Regions from separate parts of the Roseburia sp. AF25-13LB genome, predicted to be linked through region 1. Evidence: predicted binding sites of a transcription regulator. Region 1 holds the regulator's gene; the other holds the start of a gene.
What was found. Region 1 encodes HrcA, which represses chaperone genes, less so after heat shock. Its sites were predicted from a motif close to TGTTAGCACTCNNNNNNNNNGAGTGCTAACA; they were not measured.
Positions count from the first base shown of each region.

Region 2: the regulator HrcA is predicted to act here: its motif matches at 4,461-4,491, upstream of groES (co-chaperone GroES).

Region 1 is NZ_QUFO01000001.1:564,327-571,981, forward strand. Features, by position in the region: gene dnaK (molecular chaperone DnaK) at 1-1,212, opposite strand, end outside; gene grpE (nucleotide exchange factor GrpE) at 1,231-1,884, opposite strand; gene hrcA (heat-inducible transcriptional repressor HrcA) at 1,905-2,948, opposite strand; gene hemW (radical SAM family heme chaperone HemW) at 3,155-4,342, opposite strand; gene lepA (translation elongation factor 4) at 4,360-6,171, opposite strand; gene DWY37_RS02795 (GDSL-type esterase/lipase family protein) at 6,176-7,063, opposite strand; gene DWY37_RS02800 (MBOAT family O-acyltransferase) at 7,076-7,655, opposite strand, start outside.
Region 2 is NZ_QUFO01000005.1:210,906-218,560, forward strand. Features, by position in the region: gene gltB (glutamate synthase large subunit) at 1-1,841, shown strand, start outside; gene DWY37_RS09425 (glutamate synthase subunit beta) at 1,856-3,349, shown strand; gene DWY37_RS09430 (Cof-type HAD-IIB family hydrolase) at 3,516-4,304, shown strand; gene groES (co-chaperone GroES) at 4,537-4,821, shown strand; gene groL (chaperonin GroEL) at 4,889-6,511, shown strand; gene DWY37_RS09445 (DegV family protein) at 6,702-7,565, shown strand.

The DNA of each region.
Region 1 (7,655 bases):
ATCTGCTGCTGTTGAGAAAATCTGGCTCTTTCTTGTAGGAATTGTTGTATTTCTCTCAATCAGTCTTGTTGCAACTCCACCCATGGTCTCGATAGACAGTGACAATGGAGTAACATCCAGAAGAAGGATATCACCTGCGCCGGCATCTCCTGCTAATTTACCACCCTGGATACAAGCACCAAGTGCTACACACTCATCCGGGTTTAAGGATTTACTTGGCTCTTTGCCTGTTAACTGTCTTACTTTATCCTGAACAGCCGGGATACGTGTAGAACCACCAACCAATAATACCTGGCCTAAGTCTGCATTGGTTACGCCTGCATCCTTCATAGCGTTCTGTACCGGAATTGCTGTTCTTTCTACTAAGTCATGTGTCAACTCATCGAATTTTGCTCTTGTCAAGTTCATATCAAAGTGCTTTGGTCCTTCTGCTGTTGCAGTAATGAATGGCAGGTTGATATTGGTTGTTGTTGCTGAAGACAACTCTTTCTTAGCTTTCTCTGCAGCTTCTTTTAATCTCTGAAGAGCCATCTTATCAGTAGATAAGTCAACGCCTTCTGCTTTCTTGAATTCGTCAATCATCCACTGTGTAATCTTGTTATCGAAATCATCTCCACCTAATCTGGTATCACCATTTGTAGATAATACTTCGATGACTCCGTCACCGATTTCGATGATAGATACATCAAATGTACCACCACCTAAGTCGTATACCATAATTTTCTGTTCTTTTTCGTTGTCCAGTCCATAAGCAAGTGCTGCTGCTGTCGGCTCGTTGATGATACGTTTTACATCAAGTCCTGCAATCTTACCTGCATCCTTGGTTGCCTGACGCTGTGCATCATTGAAGTATGCCGGTACAGTAATAACTGCTTCTGATACTTTTTCTCCTAAATATCCTTCTGCATCAGCTTTTAATTTCTGTAAAATCATTGCAGAAATCTGCTGTGGAGAATACTGTTTGTCATCAATGCTTACTTTGTAATCGGTTCCCATATGTCTCTTAATGGAAGAGATTGTTTTCTCTGCGTTGGTTACTGCCTGACGTTTTGCTGGTTCACCAATCAGACGCTCACCTGTTTTTGTAAATGCTACGATAGATGGTGTTGTTCTTGCACCTTCCTGGTTTGCTATAACGGTAGGTTTTCCACCTTCCATAACTGCCACACAACTGTTTGTTGTTCCTAAATCAATACCAATAATTTTACTCATGTTCTTATCCTCCTATGCTTAATTCGCTACTTTTACCATGCTATGTCTGATTACATTTTCTTTGTACTTGTAACCTTTCTGTAACTCCTCGGCTACTACATTCTCACCGAGTTCTTCATCTTCCACATGCATTACTGCATTATGGAGATTCGGGTCAAACTCCTGACCGGCTGCTTCAATCGGTGTTACACCAACTTCTGTCAGCACTGTCATCATCTGCTTATAAATCTTATCCATACCTTCTACGAAGCCATTGTTTTTGTCTTCTTCCGGTACAGCTGCAAGCCCTCTTTCAAAATTGTCGATAACTGGAAGGATTTTCTCTAAGATTGCACTGGCTCCCATGTCATACATCTGGCTCTTTTCCTTTTCCGTTCTCTTACGGAAGTTTTCAAATTCTGCCATCTGACGTTTCAGCCGGTCGGTTAAATCTTCAATCTGTTCGTCCTTCTTATCTTTCTTGTCTTTCTTTTTAAAGATACCTTTCTTTTTCTCCTCATCTTCTTTCTCTATTTCTTCCGGTTCAGATTCGGTATCTTCCGTTTTTTCTTCTGCCTCAACTTCTTTTTCTTCTGAGGCGGTATTCTGTGCTTCTTCCTGCTTTTTTGCATCCTCTGCTTCTAAGTCTTCTAATACTTCCTCAAGCACTTCTTCTTTCTTTTCTTCTGCCACTTCCTTGCCACCTTTCTATGCTATTCTTTCTTCGGCTTATCAAATATGCCTTCTAGTTGTGATTTCAAATTTTTCAGATTATCCATGACGTTCTCATAATCCATACGCTTCGGTCCGATAATTCCTATCGTTCCCTTCACGCCTTTACCAAGTTCATAGGTAGCTGTTACCACACTGCAGTCCTTCATGGTCTGAATTGGAGATTCATCTCCTATATAAACCTGTATGCCGTTCTCCTCATTGCTGAGGTTATCCGTCACCAGACTTACTAACTGTTTCTTCTCTTCTAACGCATCTAAAAGCTCTCCTGCTTTCTGCGAATCCGATAACTCCGGATATTTTAAGATATTCGTTGCACCGCTGGTATATATCTCCAAATCCTCGTCTTCGCTGATTGCTTCTGCTACTGCATCCAATACATCACTGATGACTTTGGAATGGATACCGGCTTTCTCTTTCAACACTGCTATGGTGCCCAGATTAATCTGATCTAATGACAATCCATTTAAATGTGTATTCAAAAGCATGTTAAGTTTTAACATATGCTCATTATCTATCGGCTCTTCTATCGGAATCATCTTATTTTTCACAAGATTGCCTTCCAATACGACAACTGCCAGAATATGTTCATCATCCACATTGGATAACTGGATGAACTTCAGGCTGTTGTGGTGATACTGCGGTGCTGTTATCATGGTGGTGTAATTCGTGTTGTTCGCCAACAACTTTGCCACCTGCTGCAATACCTGTTCCATCTTCTCCGTATGTTCAATTACGAACTCTTTCATATCGGATACTTCTTTGTCCTTCTCTGCAATCAGATTATCTACATAGAAGCGATATCCCTTATCGGATGGAATTCTTCCTGCCGATGTATGTGGCTGCAAAATATATCCCATCTCTTCCAAGTCCGACATCTCATTCCGGATTGTTGCGGAACTCAAGTTCAAATCCGTATACTTGGAAATGGTTCTTGAACCAACCGGCTCACCCGTTTCCAGATAGTTGCGAATGATTGCATTTAAGATTTTTGTTTTTCTTTCATCTAATTCGTTCTCGTTCATTCACGTTCTCCTGAAAATGAAACTTTTATAGGTATTTGGAAAAGCTTTTTGTACTGCTTTTTCTTTGTTGTTAGCACTCAACTTGAAAGAGTGCTAATTTCTATGTACTTAAGATAGCACCATTCGTTTTTTTTGTCAACAGCATTTTATAATTTTATAATTTCTTTAGATTTGTTCTGATTCAATGCGGTTCAACACCGCACTACTTAATCCAGTAAAAACTGGGCGAGTACATAGTTACTGATGTCCATACCGTGGTCGCTGAGCTTTATTACACCGGCTTTTTTCTCGATTAAGTCCTCTTCCTGAAGCTGGTTTAAGACTTCGCCATATACTGCTTCTATTTCCACGCCGAAAGTCTCTTTGAATTCTGTTCTTGTAACTCCCTTTAACATACGCAGGCCTAAAAACATGAATTCTTCCATCTGGGCATGGCGGCTGATTGCATCTGCACTCTCATGGAGATTCAATGCCGGTACTCCATCTATTTCCTTCGCCGAAATATTACCGCATGCTTTGATATACGCTTCAATCTCTCTTATATTACTGTAGCGTACTTCTCCAATCAAGGAAGCTGCCCCAAGTCCTACCCCAAGATACGGTACCCGCTTCCAGTATCCGATATTATGCCTTGCCTCTTTCCCCTGCTTTGCATAATTGGATACTTCATAATGCTCATAACCTGCCTCTGCAAGAATCTCCTGAGTCTTTTTATAAATTTCATACTCTGTCTCTTCAGATGGCAGATGCTCTGTCGGCTTTCCGGCTTCCCGGAGCACTGCCTCGAATTTGTATTTTTCATAAAATGGTGTTCCCTTTTCGATAATCAGGGAATAGGCTGAAATATGTTCCGGTTTTAATGCTATGACACGCTTTAAGCTGGTGACAAATTTCTCCGTACTCTGATAAGGCAGGGCACTCATCAAATCAACGTTGATATTTTCAAATCCACATCTTCTGGCACATTCATAATTCTCCAAGAACTGCCGGTAAGTATGGATTCTTCCTAATATCTTTAATTCATCATCAAAGGCAGACTGTAACCCTATGCTGAGACGGTTAATGCCTGCTTCTTTATAGGTAAGAAGTTTTTCCTCATTTAAAGTTCCGGGATTACATTCTATGGTAATCTCTGCATCTGCTTCCACCTCAAAGCTTACCTGAATCTGTTTTAAAAGAAGTGCGATATATTCCGGTGCTAAAAGAGACGGTGTTCCGCCCCCTATATATATAGTAGAAAGAGCCGGACGTCCCATTGTCTGTCCGTAATATCTGATTTCATGCAAAAGAGCACCCACGTAGCGGTTTTGTAACCGCTCGTCCGCAGGTGCTGATAAGAAATCACAATATTCACATTTTCTTACACAAAAAGGAATATGCACATAAAGTTCCATCTATGTTCTCCTGTCATCTATTTCTCATCTAACTTCAGTACACTCATAAATGCTTCCTGTGGAATCTCTACATTTCCCACCTGACGCATACGTTTCTTACCTTCCTTCTGTTTCTCTAACAGTTTACGCTTACGGCTGATGTCACCGCCGTAACATTTTGCCAGCACATCTTTTCGCATTGCTTTTACTGTCTCACGGGCAATTACCTTGCTTCCAACGGCTGCCTGAATCGGGATCTCAAATAAATGTCTCGGAATCTCTTCCTTTAACTTCTCACACATCTTTCTTCCACGCTCATAGGCGGTATCCTTAAATACAATAAAGGAAAGAGCATCCACTTCTTCTTTATTAATAAGAATATCCAGCTTCACAAGCTCTGACTGCTCATAACCCTTCATCTCATAATCAAAGGACGCATATCCTTTGGAACGGGATTTCAATGCATCAAAGAAATCATAAATAATTTCATTTAACGGAAGGTCATATTTAATAACTGCACGGGTCTGCTCAATATATTCCATACTCTTATAGATACCACGGCGTTCCTGGCACAAATCCATAATGGCACCTACATATTCGGATGTCACCATAATTTCTGCTGCAACCATCGGCTCTTCCATATATTCGATTTCGGATGGATCCGGAAGATTGGATGGGTTTGTCAATTCTATCATGGTACCATCCGTCTTATGTACCCGATATACAACGCCTGGTGCTGTCGTTACTAAATCAAGATTAAATTCTCTCTCTAACCGCTCCTGAATTACCTCTAAATGAAGCAGTCCTAAGAAACCACAGCGGAAACCAAAGCCCAATGCAATGGAAGTCTCCGGTTCAAACTGTAAGGCGGCATCATTTAACTGTAATTTTTCCAAAGCGTCACGAAGATCCGGATATTTGGCTCCATCTGTTGGATATAATCCACAGTATACCATCGGATTAACTTTCTTATATCCCGGCAATGGTGCATCACAAGGACGCTTTGCTTCTGTTATGGTATCACCCACACGGGTTTCTTTCACATTCTTAAGGCTGGCAGTAATATAACCTACCATTCCGGCTTCTAACTCATCACATGGAATGAACTGTCCGGCTCCGAAATATCCTACTTCTACTACATCTGCTTCTGCTCCGGTTGCCATCATGCGGATGGTTGTCCCCGGTTTTACGGAACCTTCCCGGATTCTGCAGAATACAATAACACCTTTATAAGCATCATACACAGAATCAAAAATCAACGCCTGAAGAGGCGCTTTGGCGTCCCCTTTTGGTGCCGGTAATTTATGCACAATCTGCTCTAATACTTCTTCCACATTCAACCCTGTTTTGGCAGAAATCCGTGGTGCATCCTGTGCCTCAATTCCAATCACATCTTCAATTTCTTCTACTACTTCTTCCGGTCTTGCACTCGGCAGATCAATTTTATTAATGACTGGAATCACTTCCAGATCATGGTCTAATGCCAGATATACATTGGCAAGGGTCTGTGCCTCAATCCCCTGTGCCGCATCTACTACCAGCACAGCACCGTCACAGGCAGCAAGACTTCTTGATACTTCATAGGTAAAGTCCACATGTCCCGGTGTATCAATCAAATTAAAAATATATTCTTCTCCATCTTTGGCATGATATATAATACGGACTGCCTGGGACTTAATGGTAATTCCACGTTCCCGCTCCAAATCCATATTATCTAAAACCTGCGCCTGCATTTCGCGGCTGGTCAGAAGCCCTGTCATTTCGATAATACGGTCTGCAAGGGTTGATTTACCGTGGTCAATATGGGCAATGATACAAAAATTACGAATCTTACTCTGGTCGATTGACATATATTTACTCCTTCTTTATTCCATGTTTCAAAAGGAAATCCGTCCACAGGGAATAATATTTTCCCAGCAGGTGAATCTCATCATAAGTATATTCCGGATTCAGATTTCCTGTTTCGTCAGTCACTACTTCATTTACATCAATATAAAATATATCGTGATTATTTGCAAGCATTGCAATTCTGTCATTCCGTTCTTTGATTGCCGGATTGTTAAAAATCGGGTCGGTCTCTGACTTTTCCTGTTTTACATACATAATGCCCTGTAAGAAAATCAGTGCATCCGGCTGTAATTCCCGGATATGATTGACAGCTTCTTCATATGCTTTCATAAAGCTGTCTACTGTACCGGTTCCCATTTCGTTGATTCCAATCATCAGATAGACTTTACCAAACTGATGCTCGCTTAATGCTTCTTCAACGGTAATCTTCGCGCCGTTTTCCTCGACAATCGGCGTATCAAACATATCATAGACCGTAAGTCCGATACTGGCATAATAAGTTGCATTATCCCAGCCGCCATAGTCTCTTAAGCCAACGGTTCTGGAATCTCCGATAAATACTGCATCATCAAAATAATCCTGGGTTACATCGGTAAAAGTATAAGTCTTATCCACTTCTGCCTCCGTATCTGCAACTGCTTCTGTTGCTTCTTCCGTTGCCAGCCCCTCTTTGTCAGCATATACGCTTTCCAAATCCTCCTCCGGTTCTGCCTTATCCCATGGCAGAATGCCCTCTTTGGATGCCTGCATCATGCCAGCCACCGCCGGAACCTTCGGCCAGTCCTTATTATATTCTTTATATGCGCCCTTTGTTCCGGCTAATGCAACACCGCTTACCAGCAGCATACTGATTACCGTAACAATAAGAAGCGGACATTTCTTCCATTTCTTCATGACAGCCTCCCATTAAAAACTAAAATACATAAACGGATTGTTCAGTCCATTTGCAATCTGATAAATACAAATCCATAATACAACAAACAAAATTGCTTTCATCCACCACTTCTTCCAGCATTTTTTTAATATCTTATCCATAAAAGGAAGTGATACCACAAATGCCAATAGGAAAAACACTCCATAGGTTCTGCCGTATTTCAGATAATCGCCTGCATTGACTGCGATTCCGGTTCCAAAGAACGGGAACAGTCTTGCAAAATATACTTTCAAATCAGATAACTTCGTAATTGCAAACACGACCCAGGTCAGAGGGATTACAAACCAGATGTAAAGGTGTGCCAGCCATCCATGTTTCTCTAAAAAATTTCTGATTACAAATCGTTCCAACGCAATAAATACAAATAAAATCAAGCCCCATAATGGAAAATTAATGGTAGAACCATGCCACATTCCGGTTACAACCCAGACAATCAGCAGATTGAAAAATGTCCACGCATTTCCCTTCCGGTTGCCTCCCAAGGGAATATATAAATAATCACGGAACCATCTTCCCAGTGTAATGTGCCACCGGCGGTAAAACTCAGACACT
Region 2 (7,655 bases), on a different contig from region 1:
CCGGTGAGGGTGGAGAAGATCCGGACCGTATCGCAAGTAAACATACAAGCTTAGACAGATGTTCTGCAATCAAGCAGGTAGCGTCCGGCCGGTTTGGTGTAACCAGCCGTTACTTAGTCAGTGCAGAAGAGATTCAGATTAAGATGGCACAGGGTGCAAAACCTGGTGAAGGTGGACACCTTCCGGGCAAGAAAGTATATCCTTGGATTGCAAAGACAAGACTTTCCACACCGGGTGTATCCTTGATTTCGCCGCCACCTCATCATGATATCTACTCCATCGAGGATTTGGAGCAGTTGATTTACGATTTGAAGAATGCCAACCGTGATGCAAGAATTTCCGTAAAACTGGTATCAGAAGCAGGTGTGGGTACAGTCGCAGCCGGTGTTGCCAAAGCAGGAGCGCAGGTAGTATTGATTTCCGGATATGACGGTGGTACCGGTGCAGCACCAAGCAGTTCTATCCATAATGCAGGACTTCCTTGGGAACTTGGACTTGCAGAGACACACCAGACTCTGATTATGAACGGACTTCGTAATAAGGTAAGAATCGAGACAGATGGTAAGCTGATGAGCGGCCGTGATGTAGCAATTGCTGCATTGCTTGGAGCAGAAGAGTACGGATTTGCAACTGCACCGCTGGTAACCATGGGATGCGTGATGATGCGTGTATGTAATCTGGATACCTGCCCTGCCGGAATCGCAACACAGAATCCGGAGCTTCGGAAACGTTTCGCGGGAAAACCGGAATATGTAGAAAACTTCATGCGGTTTATTGCAGAAGAATTAAGAGAAATCATGGCGAAGTTAGGCTGCCGTACCATTGATGAAATGGTAGGAAGAAGTGACCTTCTCCGGGTAAGAGAGGATTTGACAGACCGGGAAAAAGAAATCGACCTTTCCAAGATTTTGAATAACCCGTTTGCAGGACCAAAGGAGAAAGTTACATTTGATCCAAAACATGTATACGATTTCGAACTGGAGAAGACCAAGGACGAAACTGTACTGTTAAAACAGCTTTCTTCTGCACTGGATAAGAAACAGAAGAGAAGCATTGATGTAGAAGTAAGCAATACAGACCGTTCCTTTGGTACCATCTTTGGTTCCGAGATTACAAAGAAATATGACGATACTTTAGAGGAAGATACCTTTATCGTAAAATGTACCGGTGCCGGCGGACAGAGCTTTGGCGCATTCATTCCAAAGGGACTTACCTTAGAGCTGGTAGGAGATTCCAACGATTACTTCGGAAAAGGACTTTCTGGTGGAAAACTGGTTGTCTACGCTCCGGCAGGTGTGAAATATAAGAAGGATGAAAATATTATCATCGGTAACGTAGCACTTTACGGTGCAACCAGTGGTAAAGCATTTATCAGTGGTGTGGCAGGAGAACGTTTCTGCGTACGAAATTCCGGAGCTTCTGCAGTAGTAGAAGGTGTCGGTGACCATGGATGTGAATACATGACCGGTGGCCGTGTGGTTATCCTTGGTAAGACTGGTAAAAACTTTGCAGCCGGAATGAGTGGTGGTATCGCTTATGTATTAGATGAGGACAACGACCTTTATACCAGAATCAATAAGGAAATGGTATTCTCAGAAGAAGTCGGAAACAAATATGATGTTATGGAATTAAAAGATATGATTAAAGAACACGTAGCTTTGACCAATTCTGAAAAGGGAAAAGAAATCTTAGATAACTTCAGTGAGTATCTGCCGAAGTTCAAGAAAGTAATTCCATACGATTATAACCGTATGTTAATGGCAATTGTTCAGATGGAAGAAAAAGGATTGTCTTCCGAACAGGCACAGATTGAAGCATTTTATGCGAATACAAGAAATTAAGGAGGGGACGCAAAATGGGAAAACCAACAGGATTTATGGAATATGACAGAGAGAATGCAGCAGCGGTTGCACCAAAGGAGCGTATCAAGAACTTTAACGAGTTCCATACCCCTCTCTCAAAAGAGAAACAAAGAGTACAGGCAGCACGTTGTATGAACTGCGGCGTGCCGTTCTGCCAGGCTGGTATGAATATCATGGGAATGACCAGCGGATGTCCGCTGCATAATCTGGTACCGGAGTGGAATGACCTTTTGTATACCAACAACTGGGAGCAGGCATATAACCGTCTGACCAAGACCAACAACTTCCCGGAATTTACCTCAAGAGTATGTCCGGCACTTTGTGAAGCAGCCTGTACCTGTGGACACTGGGAAGACCCGGTAACCTGTAAGGCAAATGAGCATGGAATCATTGAAAATGCCTATGAAAAAGGATATGCTGCAGCAAAACCTCCAAGAGTCCGTACCGGAAAGAAGGTTGCAATCATCGGTTCCGGTCCTGCCGGACTTGCAGCAGCAGACCAGTTGAATAAAAGAGGACATTCCGTTACCGTATTTGAAAGAGATGACCGTGTCGGTGGACTTTTGATGTATGGAATCCCGAATATGAAGCTGGAAAAATGGGTTATTGACCGTAAGATTAATATAATGAAAGAAGAGGGTGTCGAGTTTATTACCAATACCAATGTTGGAAAAGACATCAAGCCGGCAAAACTCTTAAAAGAATATGACCGTGTCATCTTAGCCTGTGGAGCAAAGAATCCAAGAGACATCAAAGCTCCGGGCAGAGATGCAGAAGGCATTTACTTTGCAGTAGATTTCTTAAAGGCAACTACCAAGAGCCTTTTAGATTCCGAGCTTAAAGATAACAAATATATTTCTGCCAAGGGAAAGAAAGTAGTTATCATCGGTGGTGGAGATACCGGAAATGACTGTGTCGGAACTTCTATCCGTCACGGCGCAGCCAGTGTCATCCAGCTTGAAATGATGCCAAAAGCACCGGATGAGCGTGCAGAGAACAACCCATGGCCGGAGTGGCCAAGAGTCTGCAAGACAGACTACGGTCAGGAAGAAGCAATTGCCATGTTCGGTTCCGACCCTCGTATTTACCAGACAACCGTAAAAGAGTTCTTAAAAGACAAGAACGGTAAGCTCTGCGGATTAAAAACCGTAAAATTAGAGGGCAAAAAGGATGAAAAGACCGGACGGATGCAGATGGTGGAAGTACCGGGCTCCGAAAGCAAGTTAGATTGTGATCTGGTTCTGATTGCAGCAGGCTTCCTTGGAACAGAAGATTACATTGCCAAAGCATTCGGCGTAGACTTAAATGCCAGAACCAATGTGGCAACAGAAGCCGGTCATTACAAGACCAATGTGGAAAATGTCTTTACAGCAGGAGATATGCATCGTGGACAGTCCCTGGTTGTATGGGCAATCCGTGAAGGAAGAGAAGCAGCCCGTGAAGTAGACGAAAGTCTGATGGGATATTCTTATCTTTCCGTACAGTAATGAAAATTACAATATAATGATAGAAGAAAGTCGTCTGACTATGGTGCACCGGAGGGTGAGCTGTGGCAGGCGGCTTTTTCGTGGTTGACACATTCTGCTTTTGGGGCATAAAATAACCCTTGTGACAAAAAGAGCGAGAAGAAAACAGCGAAAGGACATAAAGAGAATGAGCAGGAAAGCAGTATTTTTTGATATTGATGGAACATTGTGGGACGAGCATTTTGTGATACCGGAGAGCACAAAGGAAGCAATCCGGAAGCTGCGGGAAAATGGACATCTGGCATTTCTCTGCAGCGGAAGAACCAGAGCATTTATTCAGGATGAAAGATTGCTGACACTGGGATTCGACGGAATTGTGGCAGGCTGCGGTACCTGGATAGAGATGGATGGAAAAACACTTTTTTATAAAAAATTAGAACAGGAATTGATAGAGGATACCATACATATATTAAAAGAGTATGGAATTCCTACGGTATATGAGGGAAGCCGGAATTTGTATATGGATCTGGAAGAATTTGAAGAAGACCCTTATGGCTTGAAACTAAAAGAGACATTGGGAGAGGATTTGCTGCCGGTAACGGGAAATGAAGCAATTATGGAAATCAGTAAGTTTTCCTGCTCCACACCGGATGATACTTATCTTAAGGTACTTTCCCATCTGGAAGAGAATTTCACACCGCTGGTGCATGATGCGGCATGTGCAGAGTTTGTTCCAAAAGGATTTTCCAAAGCGTCCGGCATCGAAAAAACCTGTGAGCTTCTTGGTATTGAGAAAGAAGATACCTATGCATTTGGAGACAGTATCAATGATGTGGAAATGTTAAAGCATGTGCAGCATGGAATTGCCATGGGAAATGGTACCAAAGCAGCAAAAGAAGCAGCGGATTATATCACAGCACCATTGCACGAAGACGGCATTTATAAGGGATTGGAGCATTTTGGACTGATTTCATAAACAAATCTAAAAAAAGTATTAAATCGTTACAAATTACAGAAAGTGAGAAAACGAGAGAAAAAACGAGATATTAAGAGTAAATATAAGGAAACAAGAGAAAAATAAAAAATGGTCAGGCTTGCGAAAAAGAGACGCAGAAACTATTATATGACTATCAGTTAGCACTCGGTTTGAATGAGTGCTAATAAAAAAGAAAGAAAACAAAGAGACCGAATCAAGGAGGCAATGAATCATGAAATTAGTACCATTATCAGACAGAGTTGTATTAAAACAGTTAAAAGCAGAGGAAAAAACCAAATCCGGAATTATCTTAGCAAGTGCTGCACAGGAGAAACCACAGGAAGCAGAAGTAATCGCAGTTGGTCCTGGCGGAGTGGTAGATGGCAAAGAAGTTACCATGCAGGTAAAAGAAGGACAGAAGGTTATTTATTCTAAATATGCCGGAACAGAAGTAAAACTGGATGGCGAAGAATATATCATCGTAAAGCAGAATGATATTCTTGCAGTAGTAGAATAATCGAATTGATAATTGGTAAATAAAACAAATAATAAAATAGGAAAATAGAAGAAAGAGGTAAGAAATTATGGCAAAGGAAATCAAATATGGAACAGAAGCCAGAACAGCATTAGAGGCTGGAGTTGATAAACTGGCAAATACAGTCAGAGTAACAATCGGACCCAAAGGAAGAAACGTTGTACTGGATAAATCATATGGCGCTCCATTAATCACAAATGATGGTGTTACCATTGCAAAAGAAATCGAATTGGAAGATGCATTCGAAAATATGGGCGCACAGCTTGTAAAAGAAGTAGCAACCAAGACCAATGACGTTGCTGGTGATGGTACTACAACAGCAACCGTTCTTGCACAGGCAATGATTCAGGAAGGAATGAAGAACTTAGAGGCTGGTGCAAACCCAATCGTTTTAAGACGTGGTATGAAGAAAGCAACTGAAAAAGCAGTTGAAACAATCGCAGCAATGTCTTCTAAAGTAACCGGAAAAGACCAGATTGCAAAAGTTGCATCTATTTCCGCAGGTGATGAAAGCGTTGGCAACATGGTAGCAGATGCAATGGAAAAAGTTTCCAATGATGGTGTTATTACCATTGAAGAGAGCAAGACCATGCAGACAGAGCTTGACCTGGTAGAAGGTATGCAGTTTGACCGTGGATACATTTCCGCATATATGTGCACAGATATGGATAAGATGGAAGCAGTTTTAGATGAGCCGTACATCTTAATTACCGATAAGAAAATCAGCAACATTCAGGAAATCCTTCCACTGTTAGAACAGATTGTTCAGTCCGGTTCCAGACTTCTTATCATTGCTGAAGATATCGAGGGTGAAGCTTTAACTACATTGATTGTAAATAAACTGCGTGGAACATTTAACGTTGTAGCAGTAAAAGCTCCAGGATATGGCGACAGAAGAAAAGAAATGTTAAAAGATATCGCTATCCTTACCGGTGGTCAGGTAATTTCAGAAGAAGTTGGTCTGGAATTAAAAGATGCTACTATGGCACAGCTTGGCCGTGCAAAATCTGTTAAGGTTAAGAAAGAGAACACCGTTATCGTTGATGGTGAAGGAAATAAAGAAGAAATCCAGGCAAGAATCGGCCAGATTCGTGCACAGCTTGAAGAGACAACATCTGAATTTGATAAAGAAAAATTACAGGAAAGACTTGCAAAACTGGCAGGCGGCGTAGCAGTTATCCGTGTTGGTGCTGCAACAGAGACAGAAATGAAAGAAGCAAAACTTCGTATGGAAGATGCTTTGAATGCAACAAGAGCAGCAGTCGAAGAAGGAATCATCGCAGGTGGCGGTTCTGCATACATCCATGCATCCAAAGAGGTTGCAAAGCTTGCTGAGACATTGGAAGGTGATGAGAAGACCGGTGCAAAGGTTATCTTAAAAGCATTGGAGGCTCCATTGTATTACATTTCCGCAAATGCAGGTCTTGAAGGTGCAGTTATTATTAATAAAGTAAAAGAGTCCGCTCCTGGTATCGGATTTAATGCAGCAACAGAAGAATATGTAGATATGGTAGAAGCTGGTATCCTTGACCCGGTTAAGGTTACAAGAAGTGCTTTGCAGAATGCAACATCTGTAGCATCTACATTACTTACAACGGAATCTGTTGTAGCAAATATCAAAGAAGATGCTCCTGCAATGCCGGCAGGAAACCCAGGTATGGGAATGATGTAATAAGAAAATAAAATATATTACTGAAAAGTAAGGATAGAGAGCTCCTGGCTGCGGATAATGCAGTCAGGAGTTTTACTATGCAGTTTTTTTCCTGATGTTAGTTTTTTGGGGGCAGTTGTTTTGATTTGCAAAATATGTTACAATTATTTCATTGTGTAACATGAAGTCTGAACAGCAAGGAGGAAGAAAAATGGGAAAGGTAGTTATTCTTACAGACAGTTCCAGTGGAATTCGTCAGGCAGAAGCGCAGCAGTTAGGGATTAGCGTATTACCAATGCCTTTTTTTATAAATGGTGAAACACTGTTTGAGGATATCAATCTGACACAGGATACATTTTATGAGCATCTGACAGATGGAGCAGAGATTTCAACATCCATGCCGGCAGTAGGAGACCTTACAGACCGTTGGGATGAGCTTTTAAAAGAATATGATGAAATAGTATACATTCCTTTATCCAGTGGATTGAGCAGTTCCTGTGAGACAGCAACAGCATTATCTTCAGATGAAGAGTATGAGGGCAGGGTTTTTGTAGTAAACAATCAGAGAATTTCTGTAACACAGAAACAGTCCGTATTTGATGCAATCAGGCTGGCAGAGAGTGGCAAGAGCGGAAAAGAGATTAAAGATATTTTAGAGGATGCAAAATTCCAGTCCAGCATTTATATCATGGTAGATACCCTTTACTATCTGAAAAAAGGTGGAAGAATTACACCGGCAGCAGCAGCACTGGGAACATTGTTGAAATTAAAACCGGTATTACAGATTCAGGGTGAAAAGCTGGATGCTTTTGCAAAAGCCAGAACGGTAAAGCAGGCAAAAAGCATTATGATAAAAGCAGTAAAAGATGACTATGCATCCCGCTTTAAGGAGTGTCAGGATGAGATGCAGCTTTGTATTGCATACACTGGAGATATAAGTGCAGCGATGGAATTCCGCAAAGAAGTGGAAGCAGAATTTGGGATTACAGACATTATGATGGATCCGCTTTCTTTAAATGTATCCTGCCATATCGGACCGGGAGCATTAGCACTTGCCTGTGCAAGAAAATTATAGGATTTAAAGTGTAAATTCTTGGTAAAATTGATTGACCAACCACAAAATATTGTGTAGAATTGAAATAGTTTAACTTGTTAATGTATAAAA